2 regions of the Marinicrinis sediminis genome follow, and region 2 is predicted to be linked to the other one. Evidence: a T-box and tRNA genes for the amino acid it is inferred to sense, from the RefSeq annotation. Region 2 holds a T-box; the other holds one or more tRNA genes.
What was found. A T-box is a leader RNA that pairs with one kind of tRNA and senses whether it is charged. The one in region 2 lies ahead of ACFSUC_RS02590 (valine--tRNA ligase), so its partner is inferred to be a tRNA-Val.

Region 1 (10,863 bases), on a different contig from region 2:
GCGCTACCTGTTACATGTTTAGTACCCTATCGGAGCATGAACGTGTAGCATGTTTACTCCTGTATCGGTACATGTCACCTGTTACATGTTTAGTACCCTATCGGTAGGATTGAATATGTTACACGTTACACATTCACTACCCTATCGGTTTTATTCCGATTTTTAGAATATTCCTTTACTATCTCGTGAAGCTCAGGTGTACTCTTAAACTGCCAGAATTGATCCTTGCTTACCACATGGAATCCTGTGCAGATGAATTCAAAATTGTGCTGGTATCGAAGGAATCTCATGAGTGATCTATCGTAAACGTAAAAGTATTCTTGCATTAGTTGTTACCTCCAAAAATATTTAGTATCAGGAGAGTAGAGGATATCCTCTACTCTGTTTTCCTGCTAAAATAGACATGTATTTTGATAAGGCTATCCTAAAATTTTTTTGTGTATATTCTTCATTGAAGAGAGTCTTTTCTTCATTATATAAACTTCGTCCGAATCTAAACATGCCTTCAGATGAACGATGAGTTTCTTTGTCTACTTTCTCCAACAATTTAGGAGAAGGGAGATAACTTTCCCCAATTGAATATGGTGAGTGAAATGAAAAGGATATATCGGGAATGTTTTCATTCTCAATTTGAATAAAATATAAGGAATAATAATCTCTTTCGGTATAGTGAATACAATACGAACAAGATTCAATTTCTTCGGAATATATATCTACATACGATTTGATATCAACATCGGTATATTTATATTCATCATAATGCATTGAACACAAATCAATTGTTGTTTTCTTGTGATTTTCAGGTCGATAGAATGCAATACTAGTATAAGGTGACAACACTAATTGCTTCATGGCTTCATTTTTCATTTCGTAAAAAAGTTCTTTTGCATCATAATCACCATTACACTGATGTTCTTTCGCCCATCTTGATATCCATACTGTCCAAAAAGCTAGATCATATGTGGAAGACAGTATACTGTTTTCTTCTAAATCCCATTTACTTCTAATTTTATTTATATTTTTTTCGAATTCAATTCTGGCTTGTGCCTTCTTTTTATTTAATTCGATATTTTTTAAACGTGTATTCTTTGCTTTTTCAACAGCTTTCTTTCTGTTTTCTGATACTTTTTGTTTGTGTGCAACCCTCCATTGTTCAATCATCTCTTTATTTAAGCGATCAATATAGTAACGATTGAATAAGGGATAATTCCCGTATTGGCTCCTCTTGTATCCTACAATTGGAAGCTTATTTTCCTCAGTCCAGCGTTGGCGCTCCGTTTTGGTACAGTTGTATTTCGATTCGAATTCTACCGGTGTTACACCTGTAACTAAACCAAATTGAGTGAAGAATTCCTCAAGCTTAGACTCATCCTTTACACACTTCTCCTGAATAATTTCAAACAATTTGATATCAGACATTCTAGTGTGTGTTTCAAATCCTAAAAATTTTTTTAGTTCTGACTTATTACATTTTTTTACTAAATCCTTACTTATCATTTGTTTCCTCCGATTGTATTTTAGATTTTTTTAGATATAACTAAGTTATAGTTGAAAAATGAACATAGATGATATATAATTCAGATACAGATAAAGAACATGCTTTTAATTAAAATGGAATGATCAGCACCTCCGAACAAGCGAATAAAAAGTTAGGATGCTAGATCACCACAAAGCTAGCACCCCTATCATATTAACATACCAAACTCTAGTAATTATTACAAGAGTTTATTTATCATTCGAATATTTATTTACTTTTTAGATTCTTTTTTATCATTCAAAATATACTTGCTTAAATCCCCAATCAAACGATTCCTCACCCAATGTCTCATCTGACCCTAGTACACATTCCACTGTTTTTTGCCAGTATACAAAATAGCCCTCTTTTACTTCGCATACAAAATTTTTAAAACTATCAATCGGAGCGTAGAAATATAAGTCATTGTATGTGGCAAGGTGATACCCATCATTACTATTTACTACATTTTGATCACTAGTAAAGGCCATCTCTCCATTAATATCAAGTATCCATACTTTTCTAACTTCTACAGCACTAGACATAACAAACAGCTCCTTATTTTAATATTTTTTTGATTTGCTTATATTGTTGTTGTGATAAGATTACATCAGCACCAGTATATCTTGCTATCTTAAGATCATGATCTAATGCAATGACGTTATTTGGATTGAGTAAGGTCGATCTACCTTTTATAAATCCATGTGCTGTTAAAGCATCTCCTAAAAATATAAAATTAGAAATCAAATTATACATAGTATGATCAGCATAACCAATATAGCCGGACTGATCGCATTCAATAAAATCGATTGAATTGACTGGAAGCCAATGCGTCTCTCTATTTTGAGTCATAACGGGAATAGTATACAAAAGTTCAGTCATTCAGGAGAATCCCCTTCCATTTGCTGATAATGTCATCTCGTTCGGCTCTCAGACGGTCAATTTGAGCTTGTACAGCGCCTACTTGCTCATCCGAGGGGAATCGTCCCATATTGGTACTGGCAAGCCGTAGATGGCATTGAGCTATGTCCACCAATGTTTGAAGATCCTCATCAGACATAACGCTTAAAATACATTGGATACTTGGTTTGTCTGTGGTTGTTGGTTGCATGATTCGTCCTCCCTTATACTAAAAATTGGAAATAGGAAATTAGTCCATTATACCCATTGTGAGTCTAGGGTTGTAATGGTAAATTTATATCTGTAATCGTATTTACGATTATTTATACTTTGATTATACATACGTATTTACGATTGGTCAACAACTATTTTTATTTTTTTGGAGGAAATTATGAAAGAGATTAATGACAGGATTAAACAATTGCGTTTAAATGAGGGTCTCAGCATGAAGGCTTTTGCCGAAATCATTGGAGTATCGGCTGGCAACGTAGGCGATTGGGAGAGCGATAAAAGAGTCTCAACACCAAGCTCTGTTGCTTTACAATCAATAGCAAGAAATTTTGAGGTGAGTTTAGATTGGTTAATAAACGGACAAGAATCTATTAGTGTTGAAGGTTTAACACAAGATCAGATTGCTAAAATTAAGCATTATATAGACAATCTTAAAAAAGACCCCCATTGATTAGGAGCCTTAAATCAGAATTTATATGGAGGTGATCTAAAATATGAATAAGCCATTATTGTACCTAAGCCTATTAAGCATCATTATCGGTGTGGCTATTTTTTTGTTAATGTCCCATGATGATCCAGCCTATTTGAGGATTTTAATGCCTTTGTTTAGTGCGAGTACATTGTTGTTGGGATGTATTGGATTTTATAAAAGTATAAAAGCTAATCAATAGGGTAAACATACATAATATTGAGGTGATGCATAAATTGCAAGAAGAGAAAAACAAGGTTGAACCGCTTGAAATTAGTAATAGGTCGCAATATTTACAATAAGCAGTTAACAACAAATCTATCTAATGCTTCTTGTGCTGATTTTAAACTAATAGGGTCTTCTACAAGATGTATCGTCATTTTGAAACCATCGCTGTTTTTATCACATATCAAGCATTTTTCCCCTTCACTATTGATAACTAACCTGTACTTGTCTCCATTAATATAAACAAATTCCTTTTCACTCATGTCGTCACTCCCTCGCTACAGTAAAGATAAGGCGTAAAACTTTAAAATTTAAAAAATATCAAAAGACTATTTAGATATTATAAAACCATTAGAGTAGCATAGATAGTAGTAACTTATGGTGCTTGCAATGGCTGTTTCAAGATGTTGAGCGAGTTAAAATAGTACTAAAAATAGCTCATCAATTTATCTAGTGAGCTGCTTTATGATATTATTTTCCCTAATGAAAAATTGTTCCTGCGGTATTTGTAGCACCAAAAATAGCACCACATCTAACAATTAACAAGACCTAGATCACGATGCGGATTTCGCGCACAAAAAAATCCCTTTAGTATGAAGGGATTTTAAGCTTTAGATGAAATGACCTGTACTGGGTTCGAACCAGTGACCTCCACCCTGTCAAGATGGCGCTCTCCCAGCTGAGCTAACAGGTCGGGTATGCTTGTTGGTTGACTGTGCCGTTTGGCGACAAGGATTATCTTATCAAGTTTTCTCTTGACTGTCAACACGGATTTTTACATTTTCTTTACGGCCCTTTTATAGCCACAGCATTACGGCACCCGCCAGCAGACTGGGCAAGGCGAAACCGAGTACATAAAGCGTCCAGCGCTGCCTGCTCTTTCGATCTTCGTCTGTCTCACTTACCGTATTGCTTCTCACCTGACCGCCGTTTAGCAGTCCACCTGACAGTACAGCAGACAGAAAGCCACCACCAATACCTACAGCCAGAAGCAGCGTTCTCGTCTCGCTCACGCCCGTTCCGTCACTATCTCCACTTACCCAACCATAGATCAGAATGCCGCACATCGCGACCATACCCAGCAAGATGCTCTTCCACATGCCTACTCGCCTCATTTCCTTGCCTCTTCATTTCTGTGTCTTCCCTTATTGTAAACCTGCTCGAATCGATTTGCCAACTTCGACCCTGCTGCCAGTCACCCTCATTCACAGATGTCCGTGCACTTCGAGTCTTGTCATTGCGTCTCATTCCTGATCACTCAGCTTCAACAGCTGCTCCTACAGCTGTTTCCACCACATTCCCGCAAATTCCGGTACGGTGGACCACTGGGCCTCCTTCACCCGATCTGCAAACTCCGCCCCGAAGAAAAACCGTACTTCTTCGATCGCCTCTTCCACATGATCGAACGCATAATCCAGTCTGAAGACTTCTCGCTTCATTCCATATGTCGTTTCCAGTTCCTTGAAATAGGGAACGAGAAAATCAGGCGGTTCTGGCGTGGTCGTCGCCGTTCCCATATTCTCGAACAGGATAATCGTGCCATTTGTTCGCAGCACACGGGTGATTTCCATCATCATTTGCTGCAAGTTGTCACGCCAGCCTGTCACATGAAGGTTGGCTGAATAGCACAAACTCCAACCAGCCAGTACCACATCAAATTGATTATCTCCAAATGGAAGCTGAAGATGGTCAGAAACGACCGTTTCAATGCGTTGCAGTGCCTGCATTCGTGCCTTATCCAAGAGCAGTTCAAGCATTTCCTTTGACACATCCAAGGCCACGACCCGCTCAGCATAGATGGCCGCAGGAAACGTAAGCCGTCCGCTACCTGCCCCAATATCCAGCACCTGCTTACCTTTCAGATCCACGATCCGGCTGATCTCAGGCATCAGGCTGCGTTGACGACCGATCAATTGATCGTATTGCTGGGCTTGTTCTTGATAAATCTGATCATGACTCGACAAACGTAAAACCCCTCTCAATCCTTAATTATAGGTATATACTATTAACTTCATAATTTTTATATATTTCATCTATGTATAAAATCCGGTTATGCTATGAATATATCAAAACCCCATCATTTGGCAAGCGGTTTTTTGATTCTACACCCCAATTAGAAAGGATGTTTACACATGCAAACACATCATTGGAACGCCAATCAATACGACGAGCAACATGGTTATGTTTCCGGCTATGGTCAAGAACTCATAGATGTACTCGCGCCAGTAAAAGGGGAGAACATTCTGGATGTGGGCTGTGGCACGGGAGATTTGGCTGCTGAAATCGCTCAATATGGCAGCCATGTATACGGAATCGATGGTTCCGCAGAGATGATCAACCAGGCGAGAAGCAAATACCCGCAGCTCAACCTGGCCGTGGCAGACGGCCAGCGCTTTCATCTCAACCAGCAGTTCGATGCGGTGTTTTCCAATGCGGCGATCCACTGGATGAAGGAGGAACCCGAAGGTGTGATCCGATGCATTCATCAACATCTGAAGCCAAACGGACGCTTTGTTGCAGAAATGGGTGGCTTCGGAAATATCCAGCATATCATAGAGGCTATTCTTCACGTTCTCCAGCAGGATCATGGCATCGATGCATCGCCCCTGCTGCCGTGGTATTTCCCAACTCGGGAAACCTATACTGCCTTGCTCACCCATCACGAGTTTACCGTACACATGGCGAACATCGTTCCCAGACCGACACCGCTTGTCCCGGGGGAACAGAGCATGCGACACTGGCTCGAACAATTTGCCTCCTCTCTCTTCGTAAGTCTGGATGCCGAGCAACGAGACTCCTGTTTGCATCGTGTCGTTGAACTGCTAAAGCCAAAGCTCTATGACGGGACACGTTGGACAGCAGACTATGTCAGACTGCGCGTGTACGCTACCAAAAATGAGTGACCTGAACCTACAACTAAGGATCGTTACCAGATCGTTCAAGTTCATGGAACCGTCCCAGTCCAGTCAGAGTCCCAAGCGACAAGCATAATTTCAGAGCGGAACGATCTTATGCAACCAGAAGTTACACAACTCGAACAGACTCTGGTACAGTCCTCTTTAGTACAGACGCTGGTTCGGTCTTTGGTGCAGTCTTCTTTGGTGCAGAGTGTGGTACAGTCTTTTGAAAAGTGTTTTGGGATAGGCACTGATACAGACTTGATATATTCATTGGTATACACTCTGGTATTGGGCAGCCTGGCAAATATCTTTCACCTGTCCGTCATTCATAAGACGCACATCAGGGTATAGATAGAAAAATAAGTGAAAGAAACATAGGAGGCCCAAAATGAGAACCAATTGGAGAATAACAGGCTTGCTTATCCTGCTTCTACTCGTTTCCCTTTTCGCTATCGGTTGCATGAATAAACCAGCTGAAAGCAGTGGCGACATCGGTCTGGTCGGGGCAAAGGAATATGTGAAAGGCAAGCCACACATCTTGTTCCTGCAAGAAGTGGAGAAACAAGATGATGTAGACGAATTAGATGACTTGATTGAGGAAGCAGCCCGTAACCGTCAACTCATCTGGTTGTATGTTCAGGATGAAGACATGTACGACACGTTGAACATCGGGGACGTAGTGGAAATACAGGCAAGTGAAGAAGTCGCCGCATCCGACCCGCCTATTGGAACCGCCGAATCGATTCACATCGTGGAATGACTGCCTGCAAATCGTAAGATCCGAACATAAAAAAGGTACCGTATATTTCAACGATACCTGAGCCGTTCATAGCACTCGATTTGATGAAAAGGATAAGGTGATTCGTTCCAAATAAACCCGGATGATATCAAGGGAAACTTTCCATACCAGCCTTTAAACCGTCAGGAAGACAGATTGGCTGGTATGGAAGGTTGAGCCTTTTGCGAGCTCCTGTCTCTTCGCATCGACACCCATAGCGTACAGAGCGGCAGACACCACAGAAAAATTGCATATGGCACATACGCCGTAACCGGAACGTCCAAAATAGTCGCACAGAGCAAGGCGAGCATATTCCAGGGGATCAGTCCGGCTGTCACCAGTGCGGTGTCCGAGACAACCCTCGAAAGATCGGCAGAGGCAAAGCGTTGAATCCACACCGGTCGAACCGTCTTGCCACTTACCATGAGTGGCAGGGTCTGGGTACAGGAGATCATGCCCAATAACACGCCAAACCCGAACAGTTTCATCGTTGCCACCAGCATGGATGTACGGCCGCCCATCATTCGCTGAATCCACGGCTCAATGGCATTCGCTCTTTCCAGCACGCCAATCAGCGCGCCTGCCAGTCCGATTAGGCAGATCAGATCGAGCATATCCAGAAGACCCTTGGTATGCAGCGCGGCATACCCACCTTGATCCCAACCCGTAAGCAGAGAAGTCGACCACTCCATGAGGGTCACACCCTGCCAGATACTGCCGAGCACCATACTGGTGGCAATCGAAATGCCAAACGTCCAGATAAGTGGCCATTTGAGCAACATCGCGGTCACCAGAATCATGGCGGGAAGCGCAAGGGAAATATGCAGATCAAACAGACCGAGATATTCCGGCATCGGAATGCCGTTCGCCCCCCATGCATGACGCAGATCGAGGATCAGGAAGAAAGTAACCGTGAGGGTGATCGCGGCCAGCGTTGTTCCACGAATTGCTTTGCGGTGCACCTCCGGTACATTCCCGGCAGAACTCGCAGTCAGACGGGCTGCACTCGATACAGGTGACGTCCGGTCTCCCACAAAAGCCCCGGAAACCAGTGCCCCTGCACACATCGCTAGCGGGACATCCAGGGCAGCCGCAGCGCCCACAAGCGGAATACCAAGCGCACTCAGCGTTCCGGTTGAAGTACCGAGAATCATCGCCACGATGCTGCTGGATACAAAACAAAACACGAGAAAATAGCTGGGTGGCAGCCACGCCAGACATTGCTGAATCAGGTAGGGGATCGTACCGCTGCCCGTCCAGGCCGGGATCAGAAGTCCCACGAACAGAAGGATCATCATGACCTCTTTTGTATGCCAAGCACCTTCCCGCATGCCCTTTCCTATTTCTCGCCAAGGAATCGCACCACGAAAAGCGACCATAACCGTATAAATCAATCCGATCGAAAACCCGGCAGCCAGCGGCCACCCATTCAAATAACTAATTAATAAGCCCGCCATGGTCATTCCGATCATAGATGCCAGTTTCATGCTGTTGAAAACGGGTTGTTGCATAAACCTTACTCCTCTTTCTTATCCTTATCGGATTGAATCTGCTGAGAGAGCCAGTTCTTCGTGGCTGCTATCGCGCCTTCGAGCGGTCCGGTCGTCCCTTTGAAGGGATGCACCGCCAGGAAAGTATGATTCCCCTCCGGAATCTGTACGTAGGCAAGACGTGGTTGCTGCTCTCTCAGTCTCTCATTTTGCTTCTTCAATCGGGTGAAATCTTCACTGCCCTGAATGAGGATCGCCGGAACGGCCAGTTCGCTGATCCGCGTGATGAGGTCGAATTGCTCCCGATTCCGTTCCATATCCTTCAATATCTCTACATCGAGCGGCATATGCTGCTGCGTACGGCTGTTGAAGACATAAGCCCGTCCTTTCTCCCACATCGCGGCCTTCTCTTCACTGGAAAACAGATCCACATCCCCGATTCCGTTCCAGCTGATCACCCCGTCTACCTGCTCCGGATGATCGAGCGCATAGAGCAAACTAACGCCCGCTCCACGGCTATGACCGAGCAAATAAATAGGCAACTGGTTCGTAGTGCTGTCCGTCTGTTGAACCACATGCGAAGATGCCGAAACAGCCTCAATCAGCACACCCAGATCTTCCAGCTCTCTGCTGTACGTATTGTGCGCAAATTTCTCCAGCTCCGTGAAGGTTTCCATATCCGTCCCCACCCCATTGTGGGAGAAATTAAAGGTCACTACCTCGTACTCGTCGCTTAATTCACTGGCTGTGTAGGGAAACATGCCCCAATCCTTAAAGCCTTTATAGCCATGGCAAATGATCACGATGCCTTTCGGATCACCAGACGGTGGTGAAAACACATCGCCACGCAGGATCCGATCCGGGTCCGTCCCGACCTGCAGTTGAAAGGGTGTCTTGTGCTTCATTCTCCCTATCCGCTCCCTTCTTCATTTCCATTCTGATGGATGATTGCCTTACAAATGAATTCGCTCCCGATTTCTGGCTGATCGCAAACAAGCCTCAATCACGCGCATGTTCAAGAGGCTGTCCTCTGCCGGAAACCTCGGACTACGCCCTTCCAGAATACTGCGACCGAAATCATCGAGCTGCAACGTATAATGATTCACTTCGGGTACCTCTACTTCGCGGCGCTCCCCTTTAACAGATACATAGAAATGCCGATTGTCGGGATCATAAATAAAAGCTGACGGCACCTCGATGCTTCCCTCACTACCAATGATCAGCAAGTTGTTCCGACGCTCTGCCCACATGCCACATTGAAACGTCAACCCGACCTGATTCGGAAACTCAATCAGCCCTGAAGCCATCATATCTACATCATCGTGGTCCTCGGAAAAAAACGCCTGTACCGCCACCGCTTCCGGCTCCCGCTCCAGCACATATCTGGCCGCAGAAATCGGGTAACATCCTACATCATACAGCGAGCCGCCACCCATCTTCTTCTGGAAGCGCACATTATCCGTATCCGTATGCTTATCGAATGTAAAGTTGGCATACAGCCCCCGTATGTCTCCAATCTCTCCGGCGGCGATGCAAGCTTTAATCTGATCATATCGCGGATGATGGCGATACATAAATGCTTCCGTCAGTTGTACGCCTTCCTTCTTGCAAGCTGTCACAGCCCGGGCTGCTTCTTCCTCGCTGATCGCCAGCGGTTTCTCGCACAGCACATGCTTGCCTGCCTGGGCTGCCCGTATCGTCCACTCCGCATGCAAATGATTCGGAAGTGGAATATACACAGCATCGATATCCGGGTCTTGCAACAACTGCTCATAGCTGCCATACGCCCGCTCTATCCCGTGCTCGTCTGCAAATGACCTGGCTTTCTCTTCGTTTCTGGAAGCCACGGCCACTACCACAGCCGTTTCAGATTGCTTCACAGCGGGTAAAAACGATTTTACAGCAATATTGGCCGCGCTCAGAATTCCCCAGCGTACGTGACTTGTCATCGCCGGTTCACCTCCATATGAAATCATGATGAATCAACCATACCATTGACCTGTTGAATTGTCCAAGGTCAACAAATAACCAATTTTCGCATTCTTGGTGCAACCTTTCGAAACTGGCTCGCGTTCATAAGGGTGAACCACCAAAATGATCCATTCAAATTCGTTAGGAGCGTGAAATTGTGAAAAAATCTATGAAACGAGCGCTATCACTTTCTGTAGCTGGCGCGTTGCTGATGTCCAGCTCCGTCTATGCGTTCAATGACATCCAGAATAGTCCGAACCGCAATCAAATTATGGAGCTCAAGCAAAACGGCGTCGTAAATGGCGTCAGCAAGGATCAATTCAACCCGCAAGGGGAAATGACGTATGCCCAGGCCGTCAGCATGGTCGTCAGCGGCTTCAATCTGA
Region 2 (10,863 bases):
AAGCCAACAGATCGTGCATGTAACAGGTGAAAGCGGGCCAGAGCAGCTCACGGCTGATGCTCTGATCGTGACGGTACCCGGTTATGGCTTGTCCAGACTCTTCCCCGATGTGCCTGCTGTACAGACATTTGCGGACATGGAATACGTCTCGGTTGCCAACGTGGTCCTGGCCTATGAGGCGAATACCGCCCGGATTCCGTATGAGGGCTCAGGGTTTGTCATTCCCCGTACAGAAGGGCGATTCATTACAGCCTGCACCTGGACATCTGTGAAATGGCCGCACACGGCGCAGGACGGTCGCATTCTCCTTCGTTGCTACGTCGGCAGATCCGGCGATCAGCGATATGCATCCATGACCGATGAAGAGCTGGTTGCTGCGGTACGACGGGATGTCGCGGAACTGATGGACATCCAGGCAGCACCGCTGTTCAGTGAGGTAACCCATTTGAAGCGTTCACTCCCGCAATATCCGATTGGACATCGGGAACGAATGCAGCAGGCGAGAGAGGCCCTTTCCAGCCAATATCCGATGACCCGCATGACCGGAGCGACCTTTGAGGGAGTCGGATTGCCGGATTGTATCGCACAAGGAAAGGAAGCGGCCGAGGAACTTGTTGAACGGTTGAATGAAACTTAGAGAGAAATGAGCGATGCACATGCGCAGAGCCGGTGAGTGGCTGTTGATCGATGAATCCCAATGGCCTGGACAATGGCCTGAGAAATGGCTGCGCCGATTGCGTGCCCGGGATGGAATCAGACAGGAGAAAGGGCTGATCAAACTCCATCTGTTTGTGGAACAGGATGATGGCTTCGAGCCTTCCTACGAAGAGCTGGATGTGTGCTATGAGGATGATTTTTGCCTGGTCGTCAACAAGCCGGCAGGTGTAGCCGTTCATCCCTCCTCACCTGAGGATCTGGACACGCTTGCGAATCGGGTGGCTGGCCATTACGTCATGACCGGGCAAAGGTGTGCCGTGAAACATATTCATCGACTGGACCTGGATACCACAGGTCCTGTTTTGTATGCCAAGAATGAATGGGCGGGGCTGGTACTGGATGAGGATATGCGCAACAAAGCGATTGACCGCATGTATGTGGCTCTATGTTCGGGAAGCTGGCGCTTGCCTGAACAAGGAACCATTTCAGCTGCGATAGGTCGGGATCGTCACCATGCAACACGCAGGAGGGTGTCGCCAACCGGACAGGAGGCTGTGACCCACTATACGGTGTTGGAATCATTTGAAAAGGCCGCTTTTGTGCAATTGCAGCTGGAGACCGGACGTACCCATCAGATTCGGGTTCATATGCAGCATCTCGGCCACCCGCTAATTGGAGATACCTTGTATGGCGGAAAGCCCGTGGGCACATTCAGGAGACAGGCCTTGCATGGACAGCGCCTTCAATTTATGCATCCTTGGAGCAGAGAAAGCATACAGGTAGAAGCAGGACTGCCGCACGATATGCAAAATTTGCTCGATGTGCTTCGAGGTTAGATGAAATGCTTTTTGAGCGTTCATTTTCATTTCGGTGTCCACAAAACGGGCATCATGGTGTACATCTTCCTATTTGGAGAAAAATATTTAGTCATGCTCTCCTTCCTTTCTCATATATATGTACAGAGTAGACATGGAGAAGGGAGGAATAGCGGTGACCGGTGACCCAAAAGGATTGCGGTTTGATATTTACGAGCGAGTGCAATTGCAGCAGCAACTGGACGGACTGGAGCAAATTGAAGAAATCGAACTGCTGCCTAAAATTGAAGTCATGTCCCAAGCCGAACAAGCGGTTTTAAAAGGTCATTTACTGCTAAGCGGTGCCTATACCGTTTCCGAAAATAGAAGTCTGCAAAAGCTGCAGCACGAGATCCCGGTTGAAATTACGCTGCCAATGAGCCGGATTACGAGTCTTGATGAATTAAAGGTGGACATCGACCATTTTGACATCGATCTGGTGAATCCGCGCAGCTTGAGTGTAACAGGGGTGCTGTCGCTCGATGGCATTGAAATGCTGCGTACTTCGGAAGCGGATGAGGTATGGAAAGAAACGGAGAGGGAATACAGCCGTGCAGGCGATCAGGCAGAGGCTCAAACCAGTGCCTTGTCAAATGCTGATCAGGTATCGAATGAGGAAGATCAGGCCGCCTTGCGAGGAGAAAAGCTTCCGGCCAATCAGGATACCCCTTCCATCGGACAGCAGGTGGAGGAAAAACCGCCTGCCAAAAAGCCGGAGAAAAAAGAAGAACCCAAGCAGGAAGCCAAGAAAGAAATGCCCAAACAAGCACCTGCCAAAAAGGATGACAACAAACCCGATTCTGTCATGGAAAAGGGTAAGGAAAAGGCTCCAGCGAATGAACAATCAGAAGTGATGAATGAAGCTGCTGAGAAATTCAATAAAGCAATGCAGGAAGCGAATGAGATGAACCAGCCGAATCCGATGTTGAATGAGGAAGCCGCAGAGCAAGAGCAGGTAGAACCACAGCCGGAGAAGGGCAAGAAAATGAAAATTGCCTTTGGTTCGAAGAAAGAGGAAGCGGCAGAAGTGACCGAGGAAGTCCCGGAGAAAAAGGGACTGATGAAAGGCCTCAAATCGCTCATACATAGAGAAGATCAGCCTTTTGACGAGCAAGGCCAGGAAGAGCAAGACGCCGCAGCAGACGACATCCAGGCAGGCAATGCGTCAACGGAAGATGAAAGCAGCAGCGGTGCTGCATGGAAAAGTCTGTTCCTGAGCCAGCGTCAGGAGCAGGATGAATTCAAGCGGATGCGACTGTGTATCGTGCAAAAGCAGGATACCATCGACACGATTGCAGAACGCTATGAGATGAACCCGCGGGAATTGTTGCTCTATAATCGCCTGGAGCAGGATCACATCGAAGAAGGGCAAATCTTGTATATTCCATCCCTCGGATAACCGGGGATGAGTGTCACGAGACAAGTAGAATACACTTTAGAGCATGAAGAGAGTACAGTTTCCCGCTGTACTCTCTTTTATTTATTAGTAGAATAACTTGACTATTATTTTCATTAAATGATATTATATATGTAATAAATAAAGAAACCGGTTTACTAAATGGAATCAAGAAAGCGTTTTCCATTCTGTGGATTTGGGAAGGACAGGCAGGGAGCAGACACCGTGTTGAGCTGTATATTTTTATTATAAGGAGGGATGAAGCAGATTTATAGAGTCCAAAGGATGTATTGTCCATAGGTCTGTAAGCGCATTCATGACTCGGTGCATTTAAAAAATTATTTGCGGCAGTGCGAAATGTACGAGTTGGATGTATCAGCAGGCACAGGCAAACTAACAAATGAAAGGGGTAAGAGGATGAAATTCGGAAAAAAAGCAGTATGGAGTGTAATATTAGCAGCGGTTATGATGCTGCAGACGTGGGGTGTCGTTCCTATCGCGGAACCGCCTCAGCAGCAGGTACAGGCAGCGACGAATTATGGATTGCCGGCACAGACGAAAGACGGTCTGATTTTCCATGCATGGAACTGGTCCTTTGACAGCATTACCAACAATCTGCCTGCAATAGCAGCGGCAGGCTTCAAGTCGATTCAAACATCCCCGATTCAAGGCACCAAGGAACCGACGATGGGTGGCAGTTACTGGTGGGTACTCTACCAGCCAACCAACTTCTATATTGGCAACAATCAGTTAGGAGATCGCAATCAGTTCAAGAGATTGTGTGAGGAAGCAGAACAATACGGAATCAGCATTATCGTTGATGTCGTAGCTAATCATACCGGAAATGCCGGGGGTGGTGGCTTGCAGTATACGCCAGCCAACAATGTAGATCCGGCCATCAAGAACAATCCGTACTTCTGGCATGAAGCCCGAGGTATTGAAAACTACAATGACAGATGGCAGGTGACACAGTGGGGCATCGGTCTGCCTGATTTGAACACTTCCAATCAGGAACTGCAAAACATGATCATTAACTTCCTCAATGATGCCATTAGTCTCGGTGCGGATGGATTCCGTTTCGATGCAGCGAAGCATATCGAGCTTCCGAATGATCCAGCTGGCTCCAATTTCTGGCCGCGTGTATTCGGTTCCCTCAACAATGCCAACAACCTGTACTTGTATGGAGAGGTACTGCAAGGGGGCGCGGACAATTTTGCCGGGTACGCCAATTACATGAGTGTGACGCCATCCAGCTATGGGCACCGAATCCGAAATGCGGTTGGTCATCATAGCAACAAGAGTGTGAACAACCTGGTAGATTACGGTTCGAGCGGAGTCAGCCCGTCCAAGCTGGTTACCTGGGTAGAATCGCATGATACCTATGCGAACGACGGAAACGAATCTACCTACATGAGCGACTGGCAGCTCAAGATGGGCTGGGCCATGATCGCAGCACGTTCCGGTACGACTTCCCTGTTCTTCAACCGCCCGGCGGGAGGAGGCAAGTTTGCTTCCAGTCTCGGTCAACCAGGGGACAACCTGTGGAAGGACCCGGATGTGAAGGCTATCAATCAATTCCACAACGCGATGGTCGGACAAAATGAATATATGCGCACGCAGGGGAATGAAATCCTCATCGTAGATCGTGGAACGAAAGGAACGGCGATTATCAATCTCGGAGGCAATGCATATATTGATTCTCCGACAAACCTCGCAAATGGCACTTATCAGAACAAGGCCAGCGGCGGCGGAACCTTCACCGTCTCTAATGGAAGATTGACGGGTAATCTGGGCGGTGGACAAATTGCGGTTCTCTATGAATCCGGTGTGGTAACCCCTGGAGGGGACTTGACCGTTCACTTCTACAAACCGGACGGATGGGGAACCCCAAATATGTATTATTATGATGATTCTGTGACGCCAACCCGAGAAGGCGCTGCCTGGCCGGGCGTGGCCATGACCTCTGAGGGAGATGGCTGGTATGCCTATACCATCAACGGATGGGATCAGGCCAGCGTCATCTTCAACAGCAATGGCCAGCAAGTTCCGGCTTCACAGAATCCCGGCTATCTGGTAACCCAGGATGCCTGGATCAAGGACGGGGTTGTAACCGCTACCAAGCCGGGAACGACCAACCCGGGGAATACGGTTACGGTGACCTTTAACATTCAAAATGCGACCACGACCTGGGGGCAAAATGTATACCTCGTCGGCAATACCTCCGAATTGGGGAACTGGAATACGGCTCAAGCCCTGGGCCCAGGAAGCACAACGAATTATCCGACCTGGACCTTTACGGTTGATTTGCCTGCCGGACAAGCCATTGAATTCAAGGCGATCAAAAAGGATGCCAATAATAATGTCCAGTGGCAGAGCGGTGGAAATCGAACCTATACCGTATCTGCCAGTAATCCAGTTGTAAATGTCAGCTTCTAATTAATTCATTGCATGGACTTGCGTGTTGTACCCTCCCTTCTGCACAGTTGTTATCCCTTGTTTGCAGGTGCTTCTTACTTGCGCAAGGAACTGTCAGGAGGGATTTTTATTGGAGTTCATCTAGATCTGGTAATATATATAATGAAACCTCTTTCAATGACAATCGTATAAGGAGATATACATATTCAGGAAAGAGGTGTGTGTATTGCCTACAATGAACACAGCAACCAGGAAAAAACGAGTGCAGTCTTTTGCACTACTAATCCTACTTGTCGTCATCCTGTCCGTACTGGGAGCATGCAACAATGAACAGAACAAACACTCGTCCAATGAAGAAGTTTCACCCCCCGCCCCGACTTCGATCTCCGTCCCTGTGAACGAAGCGGACCCTACTTCGGAGCAGGATGACGGCAAGAAAGAGAAGATTTCCGAGAAGATGGATGATCCGGCCATGCGTGAGCGCTTTTCCGAGCTGGATACGTTTCTGACGGAAAGAAAGTTCAACGGGGTCATCTTGTTTGCTAGGGGAGAAGATGTCCTGTTTTCCCGGGCATACGGAGATGCCGATATGGAAGAGCGAGTGCCGAATACGACCGATACCGTCTTTCGCATCGGTTCTTTATCCAAGGCCTTTACAGCTTACGCCATACTCGCCTTGCAGGAGGAAGGAAAGCTGAATGTGAATGATCCTGTATCGGATTATATCGATCATCCTGTTGTGAACAATGGGATGACCATTCATCAGTTGGTTACCCATACCGCTGGACTTGGAGATTATGTGGCTGAGATCGGACAAATGGAACAGCTCGAATTGATACGGTGGACACAAGGAGTGACTGCTCAGAAGCTACTCCAATTTGCACTGGATGCGCAAACAAAGCCCGTTCACCCGGGAAAGGGGTATCATTACAGCAATACCGGCTACGTGGTACTGGGTGCGCTGATAGAGAAGGCATCCGGAATGTCCTACGCGGATTATGTGCAGCAGCGCATCTTGGGACCGCTGGAGCTGAACCACACGGGGTATTTGGAAAAAGACCGCAAACAAGAGCCGTTTGCAAAGGGGTATGAATATGATGGAAAGGCCGAAGCATCCCCGTTCATGGAGTATGATGCCTCGGTGTTTTATTCTGCTGGAGGGTTGTATGCGTCAGCGGAAGATCTTCACAAGTGGGGACTGGCCATCCTCAGGAAAGAAGGCTTGTCTGAGGAAAGTTATGCGCGCATGTTGACACCCGAGCAGGCGGTAAACGGGGAAGGCTATGGATATGGATGGAATATAAATGATGCGAAAGGATGGATATATCATACTGGTCATACGGTTGACTTCACCAGTTTAATCCGTTTGAAATCGGACCAGGATACGATTGCCATCTTCCTTACCAATATTGGGGATTCCATGCAACGCGGAGGTTTGGAGACGAAGATTAATCAAATGCTTGCTGATTTTGAAAGCAACCTTCTTCTTCAATAGACAGCTAGACAGCTAGACAGAAAGACAGAAAGACAGTAGGACAGAGAAAGAAGTCTGCTCATATCCCGTCAGGCTATAAACAAGACAGGCGATGGTATTGATCCGCTCGGCTTGGGGAGCGCCGTTCACTTCTCGTCCATAGCTTGAGGGCAGGGGGTATGATATGATGTCTCTGATCAAGATTGCAGCAGGAGACATTTCACGTACCTGCTCGAAGGAACTGGAGTGAGCGAGAGATGAAAAAAGGATGGCTGATCGGACTGCCGGCTGTGCTTGTGATCGGCATGATCGCGGCGATGTTCATTGAAGTGGAGACGGAGCCTCCAGGAGATACGAGAATTATTCTGGAGCGTACGCACAGCACGTATATTGCACCACCTTGTTTTGAACACGCAGAAACGACCAATAATTTGAGTGAGACGAGCCTGGCTAAAGCAAAAGAACTGCATTTCAAGCCGGAGTCGGTCTGTACAACAGACGCGCTGCAACCTCAAAAGCAGTCCTTGATGAACCTGCTGGAGCAAAAGATTGGCCTCGGGAAAGGCAAGTGGGACTGGTAATCCCCGAGACTCAATACACCTGCAACAGAAAGCCCAGATAAGCCAAAAAGAGAACGAACAGGATAAACACATCAAAAGGAGTCGGGAAGAGCAGCGTGCGAAAAAATTGGATGCAGATCAGCGGGAAGATGACGGCACGCAGAGACAGGCGTATCTTCAGCCACCATTGATGCATGATGGAATCCTCCTTTGCAGAAGTTGGACATGACGCTTTAGGAACACGGAATCCGCTTATTAGATATATGCACGCATGAGATGGATGAGAACCCTTCACACATCATCCGGACATTCGCTTATTGACTCTGGACTTGAACACGGTTATCATATGAATGATAGACGCAATAGCAGCAACGTTATCAAGCAAGACAGCAGCCGAATCAATCAAGTAATAGTGAACTTGAAATGAACTTGAAAGTGAAATTGAAAAATAACGGAGAACGGGAGTAGTAAGCAGTGAACCCTTCAGAGAGTGGAATTGCAGCGCTGAGAGATTCCACAGGATGTATCTGCCGAAGTCGCCCTAGAGTTGCTTGAGTGAGCAGCAGATTGCGCGCAAGCTTGAGCCGGTTCGCAGCCGTTATCTGCGTTCGAGTGCCGACCTGATCTGTATACGGGGTCGGAATAAAGGTGGTACCACGGAAGCAGAACCTTTCGTCCTTTGCGGACGGGAGGTTTTTTTGTATATTTTTCACCCTGTTATTTAACATTTGATACACAGAAAAGACATGATGCACGAGGAGGCTCCATTCATGAGCGAACAACCGCAAATCTCCATGCCCACTACGTACAACCCCAAGGAAGCCGAGCAGAAATGGGGGGCGTATTGGACGGAAAATGATTTTTTCAAGGCAGGAGACCGCAAGGACAAGGAAACCTATACCATTGTGATCCCGCCCCCGAATGTAACCGGTATGCTTCATATTGGTCATGCGCTCGATTTCACACTACAGGATATTCTGGTGAGAACGAAGCGGATGCAAGGATATGATACGCTGTGGCTGCCTGGTACCGATCACGCTGGCATTGCCACTCAGACGAAGGTCGAGCAAAAATTGCGTGAAGAGGAAGGCGTCTCCCGCTATGATCTGGGGAGAGAGAAGTTTCTGGAAAAGGTATGGGACTGGAAGGAACATTATGCCGATACCATTCGCGCCCAGTGGAACAAGCTGGGGCTCTCACTGGATTACTCCAGGGAGCGCTTTACGCTGGATGAAGGGTTGTCGAAGGCCGTACGGGAAGTGTTCGTTCGTCTGTATGAAAAAGGATTGATCTATCGGGGCAAATATATCATCAACTGGGACCCAGCAGCGAGAACAGCGCTGTCTGATATTGAGGTCGAATACAAGGAAGTCCAGGGCAAGCTGTATCACTTGAAATATCCGTTATCTGACGGCAGTGGACATATCGTCGTGGCGACCACTCGACCGGAGACGATGCTGGGCGATACGGCCGTAGCGGTTCATCCGGAAGATGAGCGTTACCAGCATATGATTGGCAAGACATTGACGTTGCCGATTGTCAATCGCGAGATTCCGATTGTGGCAGATGAATACGTTGAGAAGGAATTTGGCAGCGGGGCGGTCAAGATTACACCTGCGCATGATCCGAATGATTTCGAGGTAGGAAATCGTCATGAGCTGCCGCAAATTCTCGTGATGGACGAAGGCGGGACTATGAACAGTCAAGCCGGGCCTTACCAGGGCCTAGACCGCTTCGAATGCCGCAAGCAGATTGTGCAAGACCTGCAGGAGCAAGGGGTGCTCATTCAGATTGAGGAGCATGTTCATCAGGTAGGTCACAGTGAACGAAGTGGAGCGGTCGTGGAGCCGTATTTGTCCACCCAGTGGTTTGTGAAGATGAAGCCGCTGGCGGAGCGGGCGATTGAGGCGCAAAAGTCAGGCAAAGGCGTGCAGTTTGTCCCGGATCGCTTCGAGAAAATATACCTGCACTGGATCGAGAATGTCAGAGACTGGTGTATCTCTCGCCAGCTGTGGTGGGGACACCGGATTCCGGCATGGTACTGTGAGGATTGCGGGGAAGCCACGATCTCCAGAGACGAGGCGCAGGCTTGCTCGAGCTGTCAGAGTACGAATATCCGTCAGGATCAGGACGTGCTGGATACATGGTTCAGCTCGGCACTTTGGCCGTTTTCAACGTTGGGCTGGCCGGAACAGACAGAGGATCTCAAACGGTTCTATCCAACCAATGTGCTCGTAACCGGCTATGACATCATCTATTTCTGGGTCGCGCGCATGATCTTCACCGCGCTGGAATTCACCGATACGATTCCGTTTCAGGATGTGCTCATCCACGGTCTGGTTCGGGATGCAGATGGGCGCAAGATGTCCAAATCGCTCGGCAACGGCGTCGATCCGCTAGAGGTCATTGAGAAGTATGGCGCAGATGCCATGCGCTTCATGATTTCGACAGGCAGCACACCGGGACAGGATTTGCGCTTCCGCTGGGAAAAGGTGGAGCAAACCCGAAACTTTGCGAACAAAATTTGGAATGCATCACGATTTGCGCTGATGAATTTGCAGGATTTCAAAGCATCGGACATCGATCTGAGTGGAAATCTCGAGACGGCCGATCGCTGGATCTTGCATCGACTGAATGAAACTGTGAAAGACGTAACCCGTCTGATGGATCAATATGAATTTGGAGAAGTCGGTCGTCTCCTGTACAACTTCATTTGGGACGATTTGTGCGACTGGTATATTGAATTTGCCAAGATCAACCTGTATGGCGAAAACGAGCAGGCGAAGCGTACGACCCAATCGGTACTGGCTTATGCGCTGGATCAGACCATGCGTCTCATTCATCCGTTCATGCCGTTTATCAGTGAGGAAATCTGGCAGCATCTGCCTCATGAAGGAGAAACTCTTGTGCAGGCAGCCTGGCCGATCTATTCCTCCAGTCTCGAGGATGCGGATGCAGTGGAGCAAATGGAACTGCTCAAAAATGTCATTGGAGCGGTTCGAAATATACGGGGTGAAGTGAACGCACCGATGAGCCGCAAGATTGAGATGTCTCTCAAAGCAACCCAGACGCGCGCGGCTGACATTTTACGCAAAAATGAAGAATACATCATCCGTTTCTGTGGCACGAGTCATCTGGAAATGGGGCTGGAAGTCGAAGCGCCCGATCAGTCGATGACGGCCATCGTGACCGGTGCAGAAATTTACTTGCCGCTTGCCGGCCTGATCGATATTGAACAGGAGATCGCAAGGCTGCAAAAAGAGCTTCAATCCCTGGACAAGGAAGTGGAACGGGTCGAGAAGAAGCTCGCAAATGAAAATTTCGTCGCCAAAGCGCCTGCGAAGGTCATCGAGGAAGAAAAGGCCAAGCAAGCGGATTACACGGAAAAGCGTGACAAAGTGCTGCAGCGATTGGCTGAGATGAAAGAGCTCCAACAATCCTGATCGCATCGTAAAAGTTTGTTCGCATCCCAGGTGTTTATTTTATTTAAAGGTGTTGGTCAAATGC

Region 1: it encodes a tRNA-Val, which carries the amino acid that the T-box ahead of ACFSUC_RS02590 (valine--tRNA ligase) is inferred to sense. The anticodon was not compared.

The regions. Positions count from the first base shown of each region.
Region 1 covers NZ_JBHUMM010000037.1:4,282-15,144, forward strand. Annotated here, with positions in the region: gene ACFSUC_RS11815 (hypothetical protein) at 355-1,497, opposite strand; gene ACFSUC_RS11820 (hypothetical protein) at 1,771-2,058, opposite strand; gene ACFSUC_RS11825 (hypothetical protein) at 2,072-2,395, opposite strand; gene ACFSUC_RS11830 (hypothetical protein) at 2,388-2,624, opposite strand; gene ACFSUC_RS11835 (helix-turn-helix domain-containing protein) at 2,805-3,095, shown strand; gene ACFSUC_RS11840 (hypothetical protein) at 3,139-3,315, shown strand; gene ACFSUC_RS11845 (hypothetical protein) at 3,407-3,601, opposite strand; tRNA gene ACFSUC_RS11850 (tRNA-Val) at 3,960-4,032, opposite strand; gene ACFSUC_RS11855 (DUF5316 family protein) at 4,136-4,453, opposite strand; gene ACFSUC_RS11860 (class I SAM-dependent methyltransferase) at 4,616-5,302, opposite strand; gene ACFSUC_RS11865 (class I SAM-dependent methyltransferase) at 5,471-6,241, shown strand; gene ACFSUC_RS11870 (DUF3221 domain-containing protein) at 6,627-6,998, shown strand; gene ACFSUC_RS11875 (Na+/H+ antiporter NhaC family protein) at 7,160-8,527, opposite strand; gene ACFSUC_RS11880 (alpha/beta hydrolase family protein) at 8,533-9,411, opposite strand; gene ACFSUC_RS11885 (Gfo/Idh/MocA family protein) at 9,460-10,455, opposite strand; gene ACFSUC_RS11890 (S-layer homology domain-containing protein) at 10,635-10,863, shown strand, end outside.
Region 2 covers NZ_JBHUMM010000002.1:201,217-212,079, reverse strand. Annotated here, with positions in the region: gene hemG (protoporphyrinogen oxidase) at 1-637, shown strand, start outside; gene ACFSUC_RS02620 (RluA family pseudouridine synthase) at 651-1,493, shown strand; gene ACFSUC_RS02615 (LysM peptidoglycan-binding domain-containing protein) at 1,648-2,910, shown strand; gene ACFSUC_RS02610 (carbohydrate-binding module family 20 domain-containing protein) at 3,325-5,343, shown strand; gene ACFSUC_RS02605 (serine hydrolase domain-containing protein) at 5,558-6,817, shown strand; gene ACFSUC_RS02600 (hypothetical protein) at 7,054-7,377, shown strand; gene ACFSUC_RS02595 (hypothetical protein) at 7,388-7,552, opposite strand; T-box leader at 7,802-8,039, shown strand; gene ACFSUC_RS02590 (valine--tRNA ligase) at 8,127-10,799, shown strand; gene ACFSUC_RS02585 (bifunctional folylpolyglutamate synthase/dihydrofolate synthase) at 10,860-10,863, shown strand, end outside.